DNA from 4 places in the Bacillus sp. JJ1566 genome. Region 2 is predicted to be linked to each of the others. Evidence: riboswitches for the same ligand, from Rfam matches in the RefSeq annotation. Region 2 holds a riboswitch; each other region holds the start of a gene.
The links. A riboswitch is a leader RNA that binds a small molecule or an ion and turns the genes downstream of it on or off. The one in region 2 is predicted to bind S-adenosylmethionine.
Positions count from the first base shown of each region.

Region 1: linked by a shared signal. The riboswitch ahead of V7112_RS18600 (methionine ABC transporter ATP-binding protein) and the one ahead of mtnW (2,3-diketo-5-methylthiopentyl-1-phosphate enolase) in region 2 are both predicted to bind S-adenosylmethionine.
Region 3: linked by a shared signal. The riboswitch ahead of V7112_RS00410 (sugar ABC transporter substrate-binding protein) and the one ahead of mtnW (2,3-diketo-5-methylthiopentyl-1-phosphate enolase) in region 2 are both predicted to bind S-adenosylmethionine.
Region 4: linked by a shared signal. The riboswitch ahead of V7112_RS09655 (PLP-dependent aspartate aminotransferase family protein) and the one ahead of mtnW (2,3-diketo-5-methylthiopentyl-1-phosphate enolase) in region 2 are both predicted to bind S-adenosylmethionine.

Region 1 covers NZ_JBALOP010000052.1:40,858-46,929, reverse strand. Annotated here, with positions in the region: gene V7112_RS18615 (hypothetical protein) at 153-293, opposite strand; gene V7112_RS18610 (MetQ/NlpA family ABC transporter substrate-binding protein) at 577-1,419, opposite strand; gene V7112_RS18605 (methionine ABC transporter permease) at 1,435-2,034, opposite strand; gene V7112_RS18600 (methionine ABC transporter ATP-binding protein) at 2,132-3,157, opposite strand; SAM riboswitch class I at 3,301-3,407, opposite strand; gene V7112_RS18595 (O-acetylhomoserine aminocarboxypropyltransferase/cysteine synthase family protein) at 3,511-4,833, opposite strand; SAM riboswitch class I at 4,904-5,005, opposite strand; gene V7112_RS18590 (MFS transporter) at 5,150-6,072, opposite strand, start outside.
Region 2 covers NZ_JBALOP010000057.1:3,820-9,891, forward strand. Annotated here, with positions in the region: gene cbpA (cyclic di-AMP binding protein CbpA) at 1-256, opposite strand, end outside; gene V7112_RS20280 (1,2-dihydroxy-3-keto-5-methylthiopentene dioxygenase) at 437-979, opposite strand; gene V7112_RS20285 (methylthioribulose 1-phosphate dehydratase) at 1,004-1,630, opposite strand; gene V7112_RS20290 (2-hydroxy-3-keto-5-methylthiopentenyl-1-phosphate phosphatase) at 1,623-2,285, opposite strand; gene mtnW (2,3-diketo-5-methylthiopentyl-1-phosphate enolase) at 2,289-3,527, opposite strand; SAM riboswitch class I at 3,717-3,823, opposite strand; gene V7112_RS20300 (pyridoxal phosphate-dependent aminotransferase) at 3,964-5,139, opposite strand; gene V7112_RS20305 (carbon-nitrogen family hydrolase) at 5,227-6,015, shown strand.
Region 3 covers NZ_JBALOP010000001.1:85,307-91,378, forward strand. Annotated here, with positions in the region: gene V7112_RS00400 (ABC transporter permease) at 1-126, opposite strand, end outside; gene V7112_RS00405 (sugar ABC transporter ATP-binding protein) at 95-1,627, opposite strand; gene V7112_RS00410 (sugar ABC transporter substrate-binding protein) at 1,674-2,747, opposite strand; SAM riboswitch class I at 2,906-3,060, opposite strand; gene V7112_RS00415 (lipoate--protein ligase family protein) at 3,348-4,175, opposite strand; gene V7112_RS00420 (CarD family transcriptional regulator) at 4,262-4,801, opposite strand; gene V7112_RS00425 (MarR family winged helix-turn-helix transcriptional regulator) at 5,015-5,443, shown strand; gene pta (phosphate acetyltransferase) at 5,981-6,072, opposite strand, start outside.
Region 4 covers NZ_JBALOP010000020.1:17,679-23,750, reverse strand. Annotated here, with positions in the region: gene V7112_RS09670 (aldo/keto reductase) at 1-913, opposite strand, end outside; gene V7112_RS09665 (hypothetical protein) at 1,014-1,163, shown strand; gene V7112_RS09660 (Crp/Fnr family transcriptional regulator) at 1,211-1,714, opposite strand; SAM riboswitch class I at 2,284-2,393, shown strand; gene V7112_RS09655 (PLP-dependent aspartate aminotransferase family protein) at 2,512-4,311, shown strand; gene V7112_RS09650 (aliphatic sulfonate ABC transporter substrate-binding protein) at 4,336-5,331, shown strand; gene V7112_RS09645 (ABC transporter permease) at 5,628-6,072, shown strand, end outside.

The DNA.
Region 1 (6,072 bases), on a different contig from region 2:
GGATATGTAAGGAAGAAGGGGATTAACGCATATTTTAGGCCTTATCGCTCACCGTTTATTTTTCACACATAAGGTGAATTCATTCGATAAGAAAGTATCCATTATAAAAACCCAGTGTCATAGCACTGAGTTTGATTATAATTCTTATCTTTTTAGGTATGAATTCTACCATCAATTTGAGCAACAAGCATTTGACCTTGTTTATATTCTTGTTCACGGTTTTTCTCCACCCGCATACGTTCCTTAAACTTTCGACAGTAATCCTCATAGCCAATCCCATGTGCTTGATGCATTGCCTTTTCCATTTCGCCCGTATAATTTAAACGGATTCGATTGATAATGAACCAATCCCTTCATTTTTATCGTGTTATCTTTACACAGTTATAATGGTAACACCCTCAGCTTTTTACCTCAAAGACGAGAAATTGCAATATTTTAAGCTGCCCCTTCTTATTAAGCTGTAAATGTATAATGATGAACACTTGATATACAATTAAGGCTGATTCCTTAGAATTCCTCGCAAATAGTCAAAAATTGAAAAGAAGCTTACCAATTGGCAAGCTTCCTTCCTTAACATTATTTTACTGTAGTAACCGCACCAGCATATTTTTCTTCGATGAATTTTTGAATTTCATCAGATTTTAATACTTCAACTAATGCTTTAATTTCCTCACGGTCTTCGTCACCTTTGTTAACAACGACTAGGTTTGCAGGAACCACATCGTCTCCTTCAAAGGCAATGCCATCCTCCGCGATATTTACGCCACCTTCAAGTGCGTAGTTTGTGTTAATTACAACTGCGTCGCCTTCACCATTTTCAAATGAAGTAGCAAGAAGTTTTGCTTCAATCAATGTAGAGAAATCTAGATTTTTTGGATTTTCGACGATGTCTTCAACTCTTGCTTGGTTACCAACACCCTCTTTAAGTTTAATGACACCTTCTCTTTCAAAAATCGGTAAAATACGACCGTGGTCACTAAATGAGTTACTCATGATAATTTTTGCTCCATCTGGAAGCTCATTTAAACTACTATATTTTTTAGAATAAATTCCAATTGGCTCTTTATGAATTTCCCCAACACTTACAAAATCAAAATTTGGATTGTCCTCTAATTGTAATTCTAAATAACCTGGTGTTTGGAAATAGTTTGCATCTAGTTCTTTTTCATGAAGTGCGACGTTCGGTAAAATGTAGTCTGTAAACACTTCAATTTCAAGGTCAATTCCTTTTTCCTTTAATAAAGGTTTTGCTTGCTCAAGCACTTCTGCATGCGGAACCGCGGATGCTCCCACGACTAGCTTTTTATTTTGGTCTGCTTCATTTGTACCGCCTTCTCCAGCATTATCATTATCACTTGTACCACAAGCAACTAATAATGAAAGAAGTCCAATTAAGAGTAATGAAATAAGTTTTTTCATGTTATGTTCCTCCTGTTATCTCTTGTCTGTATGTTTTGTATAGTAATCACCAATAAATTGAATGATAAATACCAAAATTAAGATTGCTACAGTTGCTATAAATGTAATGACTGGTTTGTTACTTTGGAAACCATATAGGTAAGCAAAATGACCTAAACCACCGGCACCGATAACACCAGCCATAGCTGTAAAGCTTACTAATGAAATTGCAGTAACCGTGATCCCTGATATTAAGGCTGGTAGTGATTCAGGTATTAATACTTTAAAGATGATTGTTGAATTTGTTGCTCCCATAGAATGAGAAGCCTCAATAACACCTTTATCGATTTCACGTAATGCAATTTCAACCATTCTTGCGTAAAACGGCGCTGAACCTATAATTAATGATGGCAATGCAGCATTCGGTCCTAGCATTGAACCCATTACAATTTTGGTAAAAGGTATTAATAATACAATAAGGATAATAAATGGTATGGATCGAAAAATATTAACAAAAGCTGATACAATTCGATTTACTACAGTATTTTCCCATGCATTCCCTTTATCCGTTAAAAAGAGGACTAAGCCTAAAAATAGACCTATGATAAAAGTCGCTAACACTGAGATTGCGGTCATATATAAGGTCTCTAAAGTTGCTTCCCAAAGATTCCCCCAATTCAATGCTTGATAATCTTTAACCTGTTTTTCCCATTTAAGTAGTTCTTGGAATTGTTCAAGCATTTTCAATCACCTCAGCTTCTACTCGTTGTTCCCGAATAAATTCAATGGCTGAAGTGACTTCATTCAGTTCGCCAGCTATATGAATAAATAATGTTCCATAAGATCCATTTTGGGTTTGTGAAATTTTTCCTTGTAAAATATTCACTTCAACTTTAAAGTCTCGGATTAAAGTAGTGATTAATGGTTTTTCTGCATCTTCCCCAACAAAAGTGAGTTGAACCACTTTTCCATTTGGATAATGTTCAAGCAAATGCTCAATCATTTCTTTTGTTTCCTCAGGCTCTGTCACTTGCTGTACGAAACGTTTTGTTATAGCGGCTTGAGGCTTTTTAAAGACATCCAATACTCGTCCTTGCTCGACAATCGCTCCATTTTCCATAACAGCAACACGGTGGCAGATTTTACGAATCACATGCATTTCATGGGTAATTAACACAATCGTTAATCCCAAACGTTCATTGATATCAACTAGTAATTCCAATATCGAGTCAGTCGTTTGGGGGTCTAGTGCAGATGTTGCTTCATCACAGAGCAAAACTTTCGGGTTATTAGCAAGTGCTCGGGCTATCCCGACCCTTTGCTTTTGACCACCACTGAGCTGTGAAGGATATGCATCTTCTCTTCCTTCTAAACCAACCAGCTTAATAAGCTCTGTAACACGTTCTTCCCGTTTAGCACTTGGAACTTTTGCAATTTCAAGTGGAAATGAAATGTTTTCTCTCACAGTTCGCGACCATAAAAGGTTAAAGTGCTGAAAGATCATGCTTATTTCTTGACGAGCGTTACGTAATGCTTTTCCTTTAATGGAGGTGATATCATGGCCGGCAACTGAAACCGTTCCTTCAGTCGGAGTTTCGAGTCCATTCAGCAAACGAATAAGCGAGCTTTTACCGGCACCACTGTACCCAATAATTCCAAAGATTTCACCTTCATTGATTTCCAAATCTACATTGTTAACGGCTGTAACGGAATTTGTTTTGGTTTTATATATCTTCTTAACATTTTTTAGTGTTATCACGTAGTTACACCTTCTATCCACAGAAAACTATGCTTAGTTTATGCGATATCGTAAATAATTAAAGCTGTAACAAAGAATCGGCAAATAAAATAAAAGCCTTTCTGCAAAAAAAGAGCAGAAAGGCCAAATTTAGTGATTCCTTCCTCTCATCTTCCAAAGCTTTTGCTTTGTGTGAATTGGCACCTTTTCAACGTAAGTTGACGGTTGCTGGGTTTCATCGGGCACATCCCTCCACCACTCTAAATAAGAGTAACTAGATTATTTACTTGTTTATCGTACTAAACACTCGAAAGTTATCTTATCACCTGGTTGGTAAGGTGTCAATGGAAAAAAGATGACGAATGTCCTAATTCTTACACAGTTGGCAATGGTAAAACTGAACTTGTTCCATTTGCAACTTTAATGGCTTGTTCTAAATCCTCTAAAATATCTTCAATATTTTCAATTCCAACAGATAAGCGAACTAAATCCTCACTAACACCAGACAATTTTAAATCTTCAGGACTTAATTGTTGGTGTGTTGTACTTGCTGGGTGAATGATTAAGCTTTTCGCGTCACCGACGTTTGCAACATGCGACCAAAGCTCAACATTATTAATTAGCTTCTCACCAGCTTCTCTTCCACCTTTAATACCAAATATAATGACTGAACCTGCACCTTTTGGTAGGTATTTATCAGCTAATTGTTTGTTAGGGTGATTGTCTTCACCTGGATACAATACCCATTCAACTCCAGGATGGTTTTTAAGATATGAAACAACCTTTTTCGTATTTGCAATATGCTCCTTCATACGAACGTGTAAAGTTTCAAGACCTAACGTAAATTGGAATGCATTATATGGGCTTAATGCCGGACCAATATCACGAAGAAGTTGAACTCTTGCTTTAATGATATAAGCAACAGGTCCTAACGCATCAGCATAGACTAAATCATGGTAGCTTGGATCTGGTGTTGTAAATCCAGGGAATTTTGGTGAATTCCAATCAAATTTACCACCATCAACAATAATTCCACCCATTGTTGTTCCATTACCTAACAACCATTTTGTAGCAGAATGAACAACAATGTCAGCCCCGTGCTCGATTGGGCGGCATAGATATGGCGTTGCGAATGTATTATCAATAATTAAAGGAATTCCTGCTTCATGAGCAATATTTGCTACAGCTTCAATATCGAGGATATCTAAGCTTGGGTTTCCGATTGTTTCGGCAAAGATTGCTTTTGTATTCGGAGTAATCGCTTGACGGAAGTTTTCCGGATTTGTTGGTTCTACCAAATGAGTCTTAATTCCATATTTAGGAAGTGTGTTAGCGAATAGATTATAAGTTCCACCATAAAGTGTAGAAGCAGATACAATCTCATCCCCTGCACCCGCAATATTCAAAATAGCTGTTGTAATCGCAGCCATACCACTTGAAACTGCTAACGCACCAACTCCACCCTCTAATTGTGCAACTCTTTCTTCAAAAACAGTTGTTGTTGGGTTATGGATACGAGTATAAATATAACCATTTTCCTTTAGACCAAATAGATTTGCTGCATGTTCGGTTGTATTAAATTTAAATGCATTTGATTGATAGATTGGTACTGCTCTTGCTCCTGTTACTGGATCTGCTTCAAGTCCTCCATGTACCGCAATTGTTTCTGGTCTATAATTCTTTTGTTTTTCACTCACTTGAATCTCTCCCTTTTTGTATATAATTAAAAACCCTCTTCGATAAGAAGAGGGTGTGTAATCGGTTCTCTTCTTATCTTTCAGACAAAAAAGTCTGATGGATTTAGCACCGTGTAAATTAACCGGTTGCCGGGCTTCATAGGGCCATTCCCTCCGCCACTCTTGATAAGATTAATATGAAATTTTAATACTTTAATTGAATACTATCATGCTAACTCTTTATCTATTATAAGTCAATAGGAATTTTTAGAAAAAATAAGCAATTTTAAATTCTGCGTTTATTTTATATTTCGGAACTCCTGGGAAATATGTCATGTCATGATATTTTTGCAAGTGGTTTTTCTTCATCACGAAAAGATTTTCTACTGAAAACAAATAGGAAATAAAGTGATCCAATTAAATACAAGACAGACGTGATTGTAAACACATAAGCATACCCCCAATATGCGCCATGCAGCATCACAATTGAGGTCGATACAGGTCCCATTAATGCCCACCCTAATGAAAATACCATTTGATTCACTGAATTAGCAAGACCCTTCATTGAATCATTTACACGTCCCATTACAAGTGATGCTTGGATTGGGTTACCCGCATTCATTAATGCTTGCCTAAATAAAAATGCGATAGCGGCTATATAAAGATTTTCAGTATACCCTGTGAGTAAAAGGAAAGGAAGCGATGATAATTGCAAATAAACGACTGCGCGAACCTCTCCCACCTTACTTACAATGTAGGGTCCAATAATCATCGCAATTGCTGTTGCTGCTTGCCCTAATGAGAGTATTAAACCTATTATCGTATTACTAGCTAGAAAGCGATCTGCAAAATACAAATTCAGGTATGGTATAACTAATCCAGAACCAAACCCGATAATCATCTGTGCAAAGGCAAACAGAGCAATAAGTTTAATTTGCGATTTATTTGTTTTTAATTTTTGACCAAAGGATTCTACTGGTTTAATCTCCGGTTGTCTCCGCTGTTCATTCATTTTAAGTATTGGTAGAATTCCTACAACATAGATTATCGTTGCAATTAAAAGCGTGATTCTTACGCTCCAAAGTCCACTTATATGAAATATAAATTGAAATGCATCAGACAATGCTCCACCTGCAATGTTTCCAACCACCTGGGCACCCATCATGATTGCTGAATGAAAGCTAAAGAGATGAACCCTTTGCTTAGCGGTTGAGTTTTCCGCAAGCCATGGGATACCAGAAACCTGAATAAAGGCCGTTG
Region 2 (6,072 bases):
CCTCCTCGTAAACGAATGCATCCTTGCCTTCAACAAGCTCCGATATATTCGCATGTGCATCTCCATTTTTTTCATATAAGTATTCCAAGATGTCTACTTTATAAATTAACCCATCAAATACCGTTCCATTTTTCGATAGTACCGGCACTGAACGAAATCCTGATTCATTTAAAAGTTGAAGGGCCTGTTGAATGGTAAACTTACCTTCACAATATTTCACATCTGATTTTTGGACAAAATTATAGCGAATTTTCATTTTCCCCACTCCTAATTTTTTTGAAAGAATTTCTTATTACCTTTATTATATGCATCAATAAAAGAGTATTCCAATGAACAAAAATGTAACATATTCGCCTTTATATGTAAAGAATATTGCTAATATTTAGATTAAAAAAGAACTTCATGGTAAAACTCCATAAAGTCCTTTCATACACATTTAGTTTTGAGCGAATTCTGGGTCTTGGACTGGATGCGCCACCCAACCAGCTGGGTCAATAAATAAACGTACAGCAACCACTTCACGGTCATCCATAAGAGTGAAGAAGTGAGGAGTGTCAACAGGTACAGAAATTACATCTCCTGCTTCTAGTTCCACATCGAAGTAGCCAGTGTCGCCACTTCCTTTAATAATGAAAATCCCATGCCCTGCTACGATTGCACGAACTTCATCCTCTGTGTGAACATGCACTTGTTCAAATTTCTTTAAAAGTTCATCTAAATTTGGAGTTGCATCTGATAAAGCAATTACATCCCATTTTTGATATCCATTGCGTTCACCAAGTGATTTGATTTCTTCTTCATAAATGGATAAGATTTGCTCTTTTTGATCATCATTGATTTTGCAGTTTCCTTTTAATTCTTCTGGTAGTTTGCTAGTGTCCCAATGTTCATAAAGAACACCTTGTTCTTGTAAGAATGCAGCAACTTTTTCTTGTCCTTCTAATCTTTCACCTGTGTTACGAAATTTAATATTTGCCATTTTTACACTCCTTAAACTTTATTTTTAAATTCTGATCTGCAAATGGTTTAATGCTAATAGTTTCAAATGATAGCTAAAAAGAAACTCGTATGCCTCTAGATGTTTCTTGGCATCAAAAGCATTTTTAGCCCAGACTGTGATACCGTGATTTCGAATAAGGACTGCACCAAAGTCACTGTTGACATGCTCACTAAAGTTTCGGGCAAGTGTCGGGATATCAGCGTCATTTTTGATGATTGGAATTCGGATTTCAGCATCTTCCTCCCATAATCCAAGCGCCTTAATAATTTCCTGACCTTTAAAAATAACCTCGCCCTTATCGGCATATAGCTCAGAAACGACATTGTTATCAACTGTATGGACATGAAGACTGCAGCCTGCATTTGTTTTGCTATAAATTTCAACATGTAAAAGCGTCTCTGCCGAAGGCTTTAAATGAGTGGGTGCAGCAGGGTATCCGGCCCCATCCACTAATAAAAAATCTTCATCAGTTCTTTTCTTCTTATCCTTTCCACTTGCAGTTACAAGGAAGGTGATCGGTTGATCAGAGACCTTGATTGCTAGATTTCCACTCGTGCCCATGAACCAGTCGCGGCTTGCCAGTTCATCCTTTATATCCGCAAGCTCTGTCCATTGTTTGATATTAAGCATTTTCCGCAACCTCCTTTTTCAAAATCTCAATCACTTCAAAGAAGGAATGGAAGGCTGAATATTCAATCCCCAATTCTTCACATTTTTCAACCAAGAAATCTCTTGCAATTACCTTATTGGCAAGCTTTGCCGCCTGGAGGTCAGTAATCGAATCGCCAATGACGATTTTATAGTCTTCTTGATTTGAGAGTTTACGAATCAAGGTTGGTTTACAGCAGCCGCACTCATTTGTACACCCATCATCACAAGTATATGGCCATAAAATCTTGATTCTCTCATTCGAAAAATCTGATTGATTGCAGTAAATTTGCTCTTTAGCAACTAGGCCATCCAGTAATGGTTCAACAAAAAAGTCAATCCCTCCACTGACGATGTATAGTTGAATTCCTTGTTCTTTCGTGAATGCAACAAACTCTTTAAAGCCATCTCGAATTTCAGCGTGGTTCAGGATATAATCCGTAATCTCTTCCCTCCATTGTGAAGGCAATAGAGAAAACATTTTACTCACACCCTCTTGTATTGGGATTTCCTGTGAAAGCACTTGATCCTTTATTTTCTCCCAACCTGGAGGCGCAAACTTTTTCATAATGGCTATGATGTTGTCGGTATTTGTGATTGTGCCATCAAAATCACAGAAAATAATTGGTTTGTTCATCGCTTATACCTCTTTGTATCCCCATAAATCGATTGCCTGTTTTAGCTCTGGGTTATTTTGAGCAAATTCCACAAGTGTCTTTCCCGAAAGGACTGCATCCACTGCCGTCTGAAACGCTTTTCCGCCACCAATGGCACCGGTTGGATGTCCATGAACACCACCACCTGCATTAATCACACTTTCTTTCCCAAAATCGTTGATAAGCAGTGGCACTAAGCCAGGATGTATGCCCGCTGACGGAACTGGAAATGACGGCTTAAATGATTCATCAGGTTTCGTTAATTCAGTTGCAATCGCCAATGTTTGTTCCCTTTCAAGTGCAACACTTCCATATGGTGAAGGGAACAAGACAAGATCTGCACCTGCATATCGTAATAATTTTCCAAGCAGTAATTGATTTGAAAACCCGTAAAATTCGGACGGTGTTAACGTACCACTTACTGCTGGGTGAGCCATAATCGGAACTGAAATTTCCGGATCCTCTGCTAAGCTTTGAAGAACATCAAGTCCATACGCAAATACATTAAACAATAACAGATCAGCGCCAAGCTTCACTGCCTTCCGTGCTTTTTCCTTTAATTCAAAGGTTCTACCAGTTAAGTTCACTGCGTAAAGAGCGCGATGTCCGGTTTCAGTATAAACTTCCTCAAGCACTTTTTTGCCTTCTGTAATTCGCGCTTCAAACGGAGTTAAAGGATTCTCAAAAAGGATTTCATCATCCTTGATGATATTCACACCACCAAGTGCCTGCTCACGAAGCTGCTCCTTAAGGTATTCAATATCCCTTCCAATTACCCCTTTAAAAATGCTCATCACAAGCGGCCTATCAAATACTCCTAGTTTTTCGCGGATACCATTGATCCCAAATTTTGGCCCTGGAAATGCGGCCTTCACTTCACTTGAAAACTCCAAATCTAGCAACTTTATCTCCCCGTCTAGCGAGAGCTTACCAAAGACAGTTGTTAAAATGGCTGGTAGATCTGGACTAAAATTTGCATATGGGTAGGCAATTTTAATAATGCCTTTTTTAGTTTGTTTCCCTAAATATTGACTTGCCCGATGGTCATCTTCATATTGCCGGGCACTTATGACTTTTCCCTTATGCTTTTTAAGTTGTTCCTGCTCAAGTTTTGGTAATGTCGTCCAAGAACCCACCGTTAATCCAAGTGCAATGCCTTCAGCTTTTTTCACCAAATTATCACTGTTGTCATGTACCAAATATGTAGCAATCACTTCACTCATGTTAAACCCTCATTTCTAAAAATGTTCCGAACAAGAAAAGTTCAAGGAGCCTGCCTATCGGCGACAAGCATAAGAAAAGCGCTGACAGAAGGCGCCTTTTGCCTTCTAGAACATAGAGCCGATGGCGCCTTAAACTAGACATAAAAAACGAAAAACCTCTTCATAAGAAGAGGTTAGCAAACTAACATCTTCTTATCTCTCAGCTCAACGCTGCAAGAATTAGCACCGTGCTTACACCATGTAAGTCGGTTGCCGGGCTTCATTGGGCTAGTCCCTCCACCTGCTCTTAATAAGAAAATAGATTTTATTTTACATGTTGAGTCTCAATTACAGAAAGCTCAACCTTTATTTAATTTTTACGACACTGAATTTAATTAGGATTATGACAGGAATTATTTTTCTTGTCAAACGTTTTTTAATTTTTGCAAATGATTGTTTATTTAAACAGATTCAATTTTTTGATTCGGTTTGCTGCTTCAACTAGTCGGTCTTCATCCGTTAAAAAGCCAACGCGAACATAGCGGTCACCATATTCACCAAAGCCGATTCCTGGCGCGACTGCAACATGGGCTTTTTCAAGTAAAAGATCTGCAAAGCTAACAGATGTATATCCTTCAGGTACTGGTAGCCATGCGAAAAAGGAGCCTGCAGGTGCTTGTACGTCCCAGCCGATGTCTTGAAGTGCACCAATGAAAGCGTTACGTCTTGATTCGTACCTGTCCACTAGTTCCTTTACACAGTCCTGTGACTCGGTTAGTGCTACTGCCGCCGCAGCTTGGATTGGGCTAAACAAACTTACATACATATGGTCTTGAATGAGATTTAGCGCTTCGATTACGCTAGGATTTCCAACCGCAAATCCAACTCTCCACCCTGCCATGTTATATGTCTTTGATAAAGTATAAATTTCAATCCCGATATCCTTGGCCCCGTCCAATTGTAAGAAACTGATTGGTTTTTTACCTTCAAATCCAATTGCACCATATGCAAAATCATGCACTACACAAATATCATGTTCTTTAGCAAAGGAGATTGTATCTTCAAAAAATTCCTTTGTTGCTACGGCCCCGGTTGGGTTATTTGGATAATTTAAAAACATGACCTTGGCTTTTTCAAGCTTTTCTGAATCAATTTGTGAGTAGTCGGGTAAAAAGGCATTTTCCTCTTTCAAAGGCATATACGCCATTTCTGCTCGAGCAAGCTCAACACCAGACCAATAATCGGGGTAACCAGGATCTGGAACCAATGCAACATCACCGGGATTTAACAGACATTGTGGGATCTCAACTAACCCTGCCTTACCGCCAAATAAAACGGCTACCTCTGTTTCTGGATCAAGTTCAACTCCGTATTCACGTTGATAAAATTCTGCTGCTGCTTTCTTTAAAAAAGAATGGCCGCGAAATGGAGAATATTTATGAAATTTCGGCTGATCTGCAGCATCCTTTAAAGCTTCTACGATATGTTGTGGAGTTGGTTGATCAGGATTTCCCTGCCCTAAATTTATGACATCGTGCCCCTGGGCAACGACATTGTTCACCTTTGTAACAAGGGATGCGAAAAACTGTTTTGGTAAATTTTGGAGAATTTTAGATTGTTCAAAATTTTTCATGTGTACACCTTCTTCAAAATACTTGAAATACTAGTCTAATATCATATATTGTTACTTGTAAAGTATCATTTCATAGGGAGGACCCAAATGAATCTAAAAATTGCATGTATTCAGTATGATATTCAATTCGGAAAACCGCAAGATAATTTTGACCTTATTTCTAAAGAAATCGAAAACACAATGACTCAGGATAATCCCGATATTATTGTCCTGCCAGAGCTTTGGACAACGGGATATGACTTAACGAGATTAGATGAAATTGCCGATGATAATGGTGACAAAACGAAAGCATTTATTAAAAACCTAGCAAAACAATACTCTGTTAATATAGTAGCAGGCTCCATTGCCAAAAAGACAGAGCAAGGCGTGACTAACACGATGTTTGTCTTTAATCGTGAAGGAGAAATACTCAGTGAATACAGTAAGCTACACCTCTTCCAGCTCATGGATGAGCATTTGTATTTACAGGCTGGCGAAGCAAAAGGCGATTTTACAATAGAAAATGTGCAATCTGCTGGAGTCATCTGTTACGATATTCGCTTCCCAGAGTGGATTCGCGCACATACAACAAGTGGGGCAGAAATTTTATTCGTGGTAGCGGAATGGCCACTTCCTCGCCTTGAGCATTGGCGAACTCTACTCCTGAGTCGCGCAATTGAAAATCAATGCTATGTCGTTGCTTGTAACTGCGTTGGAAGCAACCCAGATAACGTGTTTGGCGGGCATTCAATGATTATTGATCCTTGGGGAACAATCATCGCCGAAGCAGGTACTGAAAGTACAACATTAGTTGGCGAAATTGACCTTAGCAAGGTGAAGGAAGTCAGAAAGCAAATTCCGATTTTCCAGGATCGTCGTCCTAAATTTTATAATTAAATCAAATGCGACTTGACGTATTTGCGCCCAGATTTTTTCGAGCCAGCTCGAAAAATT
Region 3 (6,072 bases), on a different contig from region 2:
TAAGATATCAGATAGATTTCCATATGAAAAAAATGCATTGTTTACAGTACTAAAATAGATTAAGATAAAGCCCATTAATAAAATTGCCCCGTATTTAAACAGGAGGCTGATGATATTTCCTTTCATGTACGTCTTCCTTTCCGCCGCTAGCATACAAGAGAATTTTATCCTGTGTAGCCTCTTCTCCCGAAAGTTCTTTCACAATTTTCCCGTCATACATGACAAGAATTCGATCCGAAATCCGGATGATTTCATCAATCTCAGAGGAAAAATAGAGGATCCCTTTCCCCTCATCGGCGAGGGAATTGATAAGCTGGAAAATATCCTGCTTTGCACCGACATCCACTCCTTTTGTCGGCTCATCAAACAAATAGAGGTTCGCATTTCGTGACACCCATTTACCAATCGCAACCTTTTGCTGGTTTCCTCCGCTTAAATGCTCAGCCAGGGTTTCCGTGTCATTCGCCTTGATTCCAAGTAGGTCTATGATGGAACTGGCATGGCTTATTTCAGCCTTGCGATTCATTACTAAAAACGGTGAGAATTTCTTCAAATTGGCAAAGGATAGATTCGTAGAGATAGACTCGTGTATAAACAATCCTTCCTTACGACGCTCCTCTGAAATAAGCGCAAGCCCAGCTTCAATTGCCTGTTGTGAATGAGTAAAGTGATGCGATCTGCCCTTTACTTTCACCTCGCCCTGTTCGTATGGGCGAAGACCAAACAAAGTCTTTGCAAGCTCCGTTTTTCCCGCTCCAACCAATCCGACAACCCCAACAATTTCTCCCTCAGAAACAGTAAACGATACATCATTCAGCTTTTCTCCATCATCGAGACCGTTCACTTCTAAAAGTAGGTCACCCCTTACTGCCTTCCGTTTCACGGATTGTTCAGTATAGGAGTTTCCAAGCATCGTTTCGACAACTGTTTTCTGTGTAACCTCTTTTGTGGCAAAAGTGGCGATCGTCTTACCATCTCGCATAATCGTTAACCGATCACAGATTTCAAACACTTCAGGAAGTCGATGTGAGATAAAAATACAGCCGACTCCCTTTTCCTTCAGTGTTTTTACAATGTCAAAAAGATGCTTTGTTTCCTCAATCGATAAAGGAGCTGTAGGCTCATCAAAAATAATAACCTTCGCCTCATGGGCAAGTGCTCTTGCAATTAGCACTAGTTGTTTTTCAGCTAGGGACAGCTCCAATGCCTGCTTTGTCATCGGTATATCTGTTACATTCAAAAGCTTTAAGATCGAGGCTGCTTTTTCACGAAGCTTTCTTTTGTTGATGAACAAGCCTTTTTCAGTCGAAAACGTATCAAGTAAAATATTCTCAGCAACGGTTAGCTGTGGCACAATCACAGTGTCGACCTCTTGGTAGACACAATGGATGCCTTGCGTTTTCGCGTCCTTTGGAGTTCGAATATTGATTGTCTCTTCTTCGAGGGTTATCAACCCTGAATCAAGCTCGTAGGCACCCGATAAAATTTTCATCAGGGTGCTTTTACCAGCTCCATTTGCTCCAAGCAAGGCGTGGACCTCGCCCTTTTCTAACTCAAAGGAAGCCTGCTCGAGCGCCGTCACTTTTCCAAAGCTTTTTGTCATTTCCTTCATTTCGAGTAAAGGCATCTACATATCCTCCTTTACAGAGGACCTTGAAGGCCCTCTTTTTTACTCAGTTAGCTTCTAGCTTTTTCAATTCGTCTGTGTAGCCTTGTTCGCTTTTACCCCAGCCTTCAATATACTGGTCAAGCTCTGCTGTTGTGATTTGTTCTGCTGGAAGTGCATCCTTTGTTACGAAAACTGGCTCTAACTTTACGCGTTCAGGTGTTTCATCACCGTTTAATTTTTGGAAAGCGTAGCGAACTTGAATGCGTCCGATATCTTTTGGATCAACCGCTGCAGACGCAACCCATGGGCTGTTATCCGCTTGAATCATTTGTAAGTCCTCATCACTCATGTCAATTCCATAAACCTTGATGTCTGTACGTCCCGCTTGTTGAATTGCACGAACTGCACCCTTTGCAAATTCATCCCATGCAGCCCAAACTGCTGTAATTTGACCTTCTTCCGGATATTGCTTTAAAAGAGCTTCCATCTGTGCTTGTGTATCTAAAGCTGTGTTTGCAGTTGCTGCTCCAAATGTTGCAATTTCTTTGATGCCATCGTTATTGTCAAGAAACTCCTGATAGGCGATTTGACGTCTTTCCATTGGCGCGAAGCCCGCTACCCAAATTTTTACGATATTTGCTTCGCCACCAGCGTCTTCTGCTAATTTTTCAAGTGTCATTTGCGCCATATGCTGGTCACCTTGCTCAAGAACTGTTACACCATCAACTTCCACTTCTGCATCAAAGACAACAACCGGGATTCCTTTATCAACCGCTTTTTGTACAGAGCTTTGAAGTGCTTCCTTTGTTCCATGGTCGATTAAAATTGCATCAAAGCCTTGGTTTACCGCAGCATCTACGTTTGACGCCATTTTTGCGAGGTCTCCGTCAGATGTAAAAACCGTTGTTTCTCCCGCGAACTTTTTCACTTGTTCCTCAACACCGTCAATATATTGTGCCGAGAATGTTCCTAAGTTTTGTTGCATAATTAAAGCAATTTTTTTGCCTGCTAATGGATGATCAGAATTCTTTACCTCTGTGCTATCTGTTTTCGTTGTTTCGTCGGCCACTTTCGGTTGACAGCCAACTAATACTGCGATAATTAATAATGTCGTAAATAATAGTTTTATAAGTTTCATTGTTTTTCTCCCCCTATTTTGTATGTAACCTTATTTTTCACATCTGTTTACTCAAGTTGAAAGCCATCACACTCCTGTTGTTTGAGGCTTTCTTTTTAAAATATAAAAAGCCTCTTTCTTATCAGAAAGAGGCTTGAAGCATACAAAAGTCTTCGCACCTCTTATCTACCAGAAGGAAAATCCTTCTGTTGGAATTAGCACCGTGCCTTACGGGTCATACCCGGCGAAAAAAATTCGCCCCATTTCACAATGGTATTACGGTCGGTTGCTGGGCATCATCGGGCCAAATCCCTCCGCCTACTCTTGATAAGAGAAAATACAGCAATCATATTCGATTTTTCTTACTTGACGAGAATCATATCATGCTCAAAAATAAAATTCAATATTTTTATTATAAAAAATATTTTAATAGTGGAAACAATGATTAGTTAAACCAATCCTTGCCGATTATAGCGCAATTATTAAAATTAAAACGCATTTCCGGTCCGCTATAGCGCAATTAACAAAATTAAAGCGCATTTCCAACGACTATAGCACAATTACGTGGGTCCGTTTCATTTTTCCACAAAAAAGAACCAGGAGAACCGTCCCCCTGGTCCCTTACAATGCCTTCTCATTGCGATTAAGCACTCGCAAAAAGTTTTGTTCAAATAATGGCATTTCTTCTGTTGTTAGCTGTGAAGCAAAGATATGCTCGCTTTCACTTTTTAGTGTTTGAAGCAGTAGCAGCATGACGGTTTGTACCGTGATGTTTGGGTCTATCAATTCTGCCAAAGAGGCCATCGTTTCTGGCTTCACATCCGGATAGACAAATTTCGTCTCCGCACCCTGCAGCCCCACCTCGTAAAATTGGCGAATGATTTCTGCACGCTCCGACCCGCTTCCGGTCACACCTAGATATATTTGTACAGCCACCCCGTTACGAAGGCGGCGCTGAGATATCCCCGCAAATTTTTTCCCATCTATACTTAAATCATAGCTTCCAGGACAATATGAACCGACAACTTCCCGGGCCACAATATCCACTTCATAGCCTTCAAACATTTTTTGAATCAACTCAAGCATCGTATCGTAGCCACGGTTAATATCAATCCCTTTTTCCGTTTCAGGAAAAATAAGCGAAATGTTTAATACTCCTTCATCAAGCACCACCGCTAGTCCACCCGAATTTCGTACGATTACACGATAGCCCATTGATTTTAGGAGCTCGATCCCTTCCTCAAGGAAAGGCAACTTCGTATCTTGAATCCCTAGCACAATGGTCTGATGGTGAACCCAAGCCCTTGCTGTAGCTGGTGACTCTCCTTTTCCTACAAACGCACAAAGTGTATCATCTATCGCAAACGATTGTAATGCATCAAATTGATAGCCTAGACTAGATTGATCAATAATCCGCCAGCTCGGCTGATGTAAAAGACTTTCGGTCATACGGCATACTCCTTTTAATTGCAAATAAACCTTAAAAAAACCAGGCATAGCCTGGTTTTATCATGTCCAACATCACTATTTTACCTTTAGTTTACGAAATTTGCTACCTCGTAATGTGAGGTTTTACTCATTTTGTAGGCGATCATTTGATTAATATTTTTTTCGATAGCCTTAACCGATGTCTCTAACGCAATCGCTAATTCTTTAAAGAGTATTTTTTGAATATGAAGAAGAAGTCTACGGTCATGTTCAGATAATTTCTTATCAATCATTTCAAATTCATATTTTTTACTCATTAATGTATTTAAAATACTTGAAATTTCTTTTCTATCCCCAGTTGAAGCTATATTAGAATAAGATTTATGACGATCCGACGCATTGTCAATCCACTGAATTCCCGGAAGCTTAAATGAGTCTAAAATCTCCTCTGACTCACTCTTACCAATGATGCCCTGCATTTTATTGCTTTTATTATCTACTGGGTTTTGGATTGTCAAAGTACTATCCTCGATTGGGCTCATTATATAATAATTTCGAGTAATCCCAGCATATGTTTTCTCACATATATCGTCTATGCGACAAATTCCCATATTTGAATAAATCACCAGATCCCCAATGTTAAACATGTACCATGCCCCTATCCAATGGATTGTCAACTTGGTTGACTATACTAATCATACTCCATTTTTCACAAAATGTCAACTTGGTTGACATTTGAACATGCATTCTGGACAGTTCTTTATTTTACACATCAAGCTTTTTCAAATTTGTCAACTTGGTTGACAATGCTGATAATTTTTTGTATAGTAGTGGCGATTATAAAAACGGGAGTGGAAAAAATGGATCCTGTACTTCAACATTTAGATTTAATTGACCTTATAAGTGAGAGGCATGGACAACTTCGAGGTATTGCAGAAAAATCATGGAATGAGACCAGTGACATCGCCATTTCAAATTCAGAATGGTACATTATGTCGAGAATATATAAAAAGAAACCAACCATCGCGTACGTATCAAAGAATGTAGACATTACACGGCAGGCTACCCATAAATTTATAAAAAATTTGAAAGCAAAAGGGCTAGTCAACGTGATGGATGTTGAAAACAATAAAAAGGTAAAATGGATAGAACTAACACCACTTGGGGAAGAATGCTATGAGAAAAATGAGGCACTTAAAGCGAAAATTGAAAAGCAACTCACTGAAAAAATGGGGGAAAAACAGGTTGAGCTTCTTAAAAACATATTAAAAATGGATTGGGGAATATGATTATTGGATTTTAGGGACAAGGCACGGCGACCATCATTAAAAAAGTTATGAAAAGGAAAATGAGCCAAGATTTAAGGCAACTTCCTCTTCATCAGCTCTATGAAAAGGATATCGAGCCAAGATTTCCGGCATAGTCCTCTTCATCAACTCTATGAAAGGGATATCGAGCCAAGACTTCTGGCATAGTCCTCTTCATCAGCTCTATGAAAGGGATATCGAGCCAAGACTTCTGGCATAGTCCTCTTCATCTCCTCTATGAAAGGGATATCGACCCAAGATTTCTGGCATAGTCCTCTTCATCAGCTCTATGAAAGGGAAATTGAGCCAAGACTTCCGGCATAGTCCTCTTCATCAACTCTATGATAGGGAAATCGAGTCGTAAATAATGTCAAAATCCCGTTCATTGACAATTTACTGCCACTAATTCTAAAATACTGCCGCTATTTTAGAAATACTATCACTAACTCCAAAAATACTGCCACAAGCAAAATACTCCCCAAAAATGGCCATGTCCCACGACATGGCCATTTCTCATTCCTATAAAGCTTGTGCTGCTGTAATTAAAGCAAGTTTATATACATCTTCTTCATTACATCCGCGTGAAAGGTCGTTTACAGGCTGATTTAAGC
Region 4 (6,072 bases), on a different contig from region 2:
GTAATAGATATCCTGCAGCTAGAAAAATACTGTACCAATCTTCACGGGTTAACTGAACTTCACTTGCTTTCACGGAATCCCTTAAGCGGTCAATATTCATGGTTCCGATAACTGGTTGCATGTTTGCTGGATGACGTAATAGCCATGCAATGGCAATCGTTGTATTGGAAACGCCATATTTTTCGGCGATTTCGTCAATTTTTTGATTTAATTCAGGGCATTTTTCATTGCCAAGAAAAGGCCCTTCAAAATAACCATATTGAAAAGGTGACCACGGTTGAATTGTGATGTCATGTAAGCGACAAAAATCAAGCACATCTCCATCACGGTTTATGGATTGATCAATTTGCATATTACCTGTTACGCCACTTGCGATCATATGGGCATTTGGAATACTTAGCTGTAGCTGGTTCGCAACGATTGGTTGCTTCACATATTTTTTAAGTAACTGAATTTGCATCGGTTTTTGGTTGGAAACCCCAAAGTGACGAACTTTCCCAGAGGACTCTAATATGTCAAATGCTTCGCCAACCTCTTCGGGTTCAACAAGGGCATCAGGACGATGTAAAAGTAAGACATCCAAATAATCAGTTTTGAGTCGTTTTAAAATTCCATCAACGGAATTAAGGATATATTCCTTTGAAAAATCAAACATTCCTTTTCGAATGCCACATTTGGATTGAAGGATAATTTTTTCACGGATATCATCATTCATATGTATCGCATCTGCAAAGATTTCCTCACAAGCACCACTACCGTAAATATCAGCATGGTCAAAGAAATTTGCACCAACTTCCAATGCTGTTTGTACAAATTTTTCTGCCTCGGGCTTTTCTAAAGAATTAATCCTCATACAGCCTACTGCAACAACTGGTACCTCGAGGGAACTGGTTCCAAGCTTTATTTTTCGCATCGTTTCTACCTCCAATATTAGAACTACTATTACCCTTTCCTCTTTCTAGTCTACATATTTCGGGATTGAAAGGAAAGCCTAGAAAAAGGGAGGGGTTGTAATGAAACGGATGCTACTGCTGTTACTATTGTCGTTCCCGATGTTTTTCTTAATAGGTTGCGGAGATGATGAAATGCCTGAAGAAGGCGAAGACATCGAGGAAATCGAAGAAGAGGATGAAATTGGTGACGGCGAAATTGATGATGAATAGAATATAAAAAAGTGTTCCTCCTGGATTAGGAGGAACACTTTTTTTAGTTACGCAACGTTCGCTGCTGTTTTTGCAGCTTTTTTCTCGTTGATTCGTTTTGTAAGGAAAGGTACTGCGAATCTGTCTACACCGTAGTAGTAAGTTGCAGCGCCTGCGAATAAGAGAATGACTGCTACTGTATAAAATACTGGGTTTGTGCTTACAGTTCCAGCAAGTAAGAAGTTAAGGTTCATGAATCCAGCAGCAATTAATGCTGGGATAGTTGCAGCACCTACAATTAATCCAAGACCTACTAGAAATTCGCCCCAAGGAATAAGCACGTTGATTAATTCAACATTCGGTACGGCAAAGCCTTCAAGGAATGTTGCGTACCAGCCTGCTACTGCTGGATGTTCCCCGCCTGCTTTAGCTAATGCGCCTTGTAGGAAACCGCCTGCGTCAAATCCTCCAGTAATTTTATGAAAACCAGCTTCTAGCCATTGAATTCCTAACCATACACGTAATACTGTCCAAATAACTGCCATTTTAGGTCCTTTTAAGAATGTTCTCATTCTAATCTCCCCTTATCATTTATTTGTGAAATTCTTCACAAGTTATTGTAAAAAAATATGAGTGCTTTAGCTGCCAGCTCTAGAGTAGTTAGTTTGTGAAGTTTTTCACTAACTTTCTACACTCTTAATATACAACGGATTTCGGATAAAAGCAATAGGCTTCACAAAAATGACATAAAGTGAAACTTCAATCAGTGGGGGGTTACTAATCCCCACTGATTGTTAGTTGAGGCGCACATGATGTGGGCCACAAAGACGTTACGTTGCCACAGGACGTGGCGTTCTTAGTCTTTGTTCCTTTTATGAGGCTTTTACGTGCAGTTATCAGTCATCGAAACATCTTCGTTTTTAACTAGAGTTTTGAGGTGGGGGTTTTCTGCCCGTTAATGCGGGACAAATGATTTTTAAGTCTATTTTAAGCAGCGAGTACATAGGAATAGGGGGTAAGAATAGATCTGAAGTAAAAATTCTAACAAGATGAAATATTTTAAAAAGTATTTGACTTTGAATTATTCACATACTATAATCCTTTTATAAAGCAAAACGGGAACGTTTTAACTTAATAAAGACTCTTATCCAGAGCGGTGGAGGGACATGGCCCTACGAAACCCGGCAACCTTCAAGATTATTCTTGAAAAGGTGCTAATTCCTGCAGGTATTATTACCTGAGAGATAAGAGGAGGAATAAAAGCCCTCTTCTTACTTGAAGAGGGCTTTTGTTCTTGCTTAGAAGATGAAATTTGGAATTACATTCCTGTAATCCCAAGTTTTCTTATAAAAATATTGGAGGTATAAACATGAGTCAGCAATTTGAAAGCTATGATTTAGAAACAATTTTATTACATGGGGGACAATCGCCAGATCCGACAACTGGATCACGAGCAGTTCCTATCTATCAAACGAGTTCTTACGTTTTCCATAATTCTGAGCATGCACGTAGTTTGTTTGCACTTGATGAACCAGGGAACATTTATTCGAGAATTGGAAATCCAACTGTAGATGTACTGGAAAAACGAATTGCGTTATTAGAGGACGGGGTTGCGGCTGTTGCGACTTCTTCAGGAATGGCAGCCATTGCTCTAGCGGTTATGAATATCGCTGAAGCGGGTGATGAGATTGTCGCTGCTACAAACCTATATGGTGGTACATATAATCTGTTTTCGATCACACTACCGAAATACGGGATTAAGGTGAATTTTGTAGATTCAAAGGACCCTGAGAATTTTAGAAAAGCAATTACTCCAAAAACAAAGGCGGTTTTTGCTGAAATTATCGGAAACCCAAGCCTACAGGTTTTAGATGTTGAAGCAGTTGCAGCAATTGCACATGAAGCAGAAATTCCACTGATTATTGATAATACATTTGCTTCACCATATATTTGTAAACCCATCACATGGGGTGCAGATATTGTTGTTCACTCAGCAACGAAATGGATTGGTGGTCATGGAACCACGATTGGCGGTCTAGTTGTAGACGGGGGACGCTTTAATTGGAATAATCCAAAATTCCCAGGATTCACGGAGCCTGACCGAAGCTATAACGGCGTAAGATATGCAAATGATTTTGGAACACTTGCATTTAGCACAAAACTTCGCGTACAGCTATTACGTGATTTTGGTTCATGCTTAAGTCCACAAAATGCATTTTACCTACTACAAGGTCTTGAAACGCTACATCTAAGGGTTGAAAAACATAATAAAAATGCTTTAGAACTAGCAAACTATTTAAAAAACCATCCAGCAGTTGAGTGGGTGTCCTATCCAGGGCTTGAAGATCATCCTTCCTATGACCTTGCGGAAAAGTATCTAAATAACGGCTTTGGTTCAATTGTGAACTTCGGAATTAAAGGTGGGCGTGATGCAGGGAAAAAGGTTATTGATAATATAGCACTCTGGTCACATGTAGCGAATGTGGGGGATGCGAAGTCCTTAATTATTCATCCGGCATCGACAACCCATCAGCAGCTAAGTGTAGAGGAGCTATTGTTAACAGGAGTTACTGAGGATCTGATTCGTCTATCGGTCGGAATTGAATCCGTTCGCGACCTACAAAATGATCTTGATCGTGCATTTTATGAAGCAACTGGTCTTTCTTTTAAAGGTGCAGAAAAGGGAGAAGTCGTTGTGAATGATGAAGGAGTCATCCGCTGGGCACTACAGTCACCGATTGTTCGTGAAGAGGTTGATGGAGTTGAAACACAAAGACCAAAGACCTTGGCAGTTGTCGGATTAAGCAGCAATCCAGCTCGTCCAAGTAATCGATTGGCAAGAAAAATGCAGCGCCTGGGCTATAAAATTGTTCCTGTAAATCCAAGGGAAACAGAAGTCCTTGGGGAAAAGGCATACGCGAACTTAAAGGACGTACCATTTGAAATTGATGTGGTTCAAGTATTCAGAAGTCCGGAGGCCGCAATCGAAATTGCCAAGGAAGCAACCGAAGTAAACCCAAGAATTTTCTGGCTCCAAGAGGGCGTCATTTCACCAAAAGCAGCCCAGATTGTTGCAGAGGCAGGTATAGAGGTCGTTCACAACCGTTGTACGTATAAAGAGGCACAGCGTTTACGAGGATCCATTGTAACATTTGCTTGTGAAATATAAGCCACATCATAAAGGAGAAAAAAGATGAAAAAAATAAGTGCCATTTTTATTGCTGTACTATTGTTGGTAGGAATTGTAGGTTGTTCAAATAGCACAAGTAAAGCTGGCCAAGAAAATGAAAAACCGGAAAAAATCGTATTAGATTATGCCTTTTACTCACCGACAAGTCTTGTGTTAAAAGAGTTTGGTTGGGCTGAGGAAGCTTTTGAGGAAGAAGGAATTAAGGTTGAGTTTGTTCTAAGCCAAGGTAGTAACAAAGCACTTGAATTCTTAAATAGTGGAAGTGCGGACTTCACTTCATCCGCGGGGGCAGCTGCTTTAATGGCTAAAGCAAATGGTGCACCGGTTGAATCAGTTTATCTTTATTCAAAGCCTGAGTGGACAGCACTAGTGGTAGATAAAGACTCAGAGATTCAAAGTGTAAGTGATTTAAAAGGGAAAAAGGTTGCTGCAACCATCGGGACTGACCCATATATTTTCTTACTACGTGCTTTAAATGAAGAAGGATTAAGTCCTTCGGATGTTGGAATTGTCAATCTGCAACACGGTGATGGCGCGGCTGCATTATCATCAGGTCAGGTAGATGCATGGTCGGGACTAGATCCACACATGGCAAGACTTGAAATAGAAACAGATGCCAAGCTATTTTACCGAAATGCTGATTTTAATACGTATGGAGTCTTAAATGCTCGTCCTGAATTTACGGAAAAATATCCTCAGTACGTAGAAAAAGTAATTGAAGTTTACGAAAAAGCACGTAAATGGACTTTAGAAAATCCAAAAGAAGCAGCAGAAATCTTAGCAAAAGAAGCAAATATTGATATTGAAGTAGCAAATAAGCAATTAAATGAACGTAATGATTTTTCTGACCCAGTGCCTGGAGAGATACAAATTGAGGCACTGACAGAAGCCGGTAATATTCTTCAAGCACAGGAAATCATCAAAAAAGACGTGGATGTTGAAAAATTAGTTCAGGAATTGATTAATCCTACCTTTGCTGAAAAAGTAATAAAACAATAGGTGGAGGTGCCATCTTTAATGTCTAGCGCAAGGCGCCATCGGCTCTCTGGTCTAAGCCAACCGCTTCAGAAGGTAAAATACACCTTCTGTCAGCGCTCGTCTTATGCTTGACTTGCACAGGACAAGAAAGGCTTCGGGAGCATAATCATCGCACGAAGAAAATGCATAGCAAACTCGAGGATGTGCTGACATCGACGTTCGCCACAGGATGTGGGCGGTAGTTAGTCGATGTTCCGCAGTTATTGCGCTTTGCGCTTTTCTTGAGATGGCACTCCCACGTGATAGGAGGAGGCAAAATGAGCACAAAAGGCGAAGCGTTATCGCGACAAATAAAGGTGAAATCGAAGTTATCTTTTGTTTTATCGGGAAATGTAAAAGTAGTCCTACTTGGAAGTATTATACCTGCATTTTTACTCGTAGTTTGGCAGTATTTAAGTCATATCGGTGTTCTTGAAGCACATCTTATGCCGGCACCAACGGTCATCCTAGCGAAAATAATCGAATTTGCTGGAGATGGAAGTCTTTGGGGGCATATTGGAATTACCTTATATCGAATCTTTTTTGGTTTTCTAATTGGGGTAGTTGCGGCTGTAATATTTGGTTCATTGGTCGGTTATTTTAGAATTGCGGAAGCATTATTGGATCCGATGCTTCAAGCCTTCCGTTCCATTCCATCCCTCGCGTGGGTACCCCTTTTTATTCTTTGGATGGGAATTGCTGAACCTTCAAAAATTACACTAA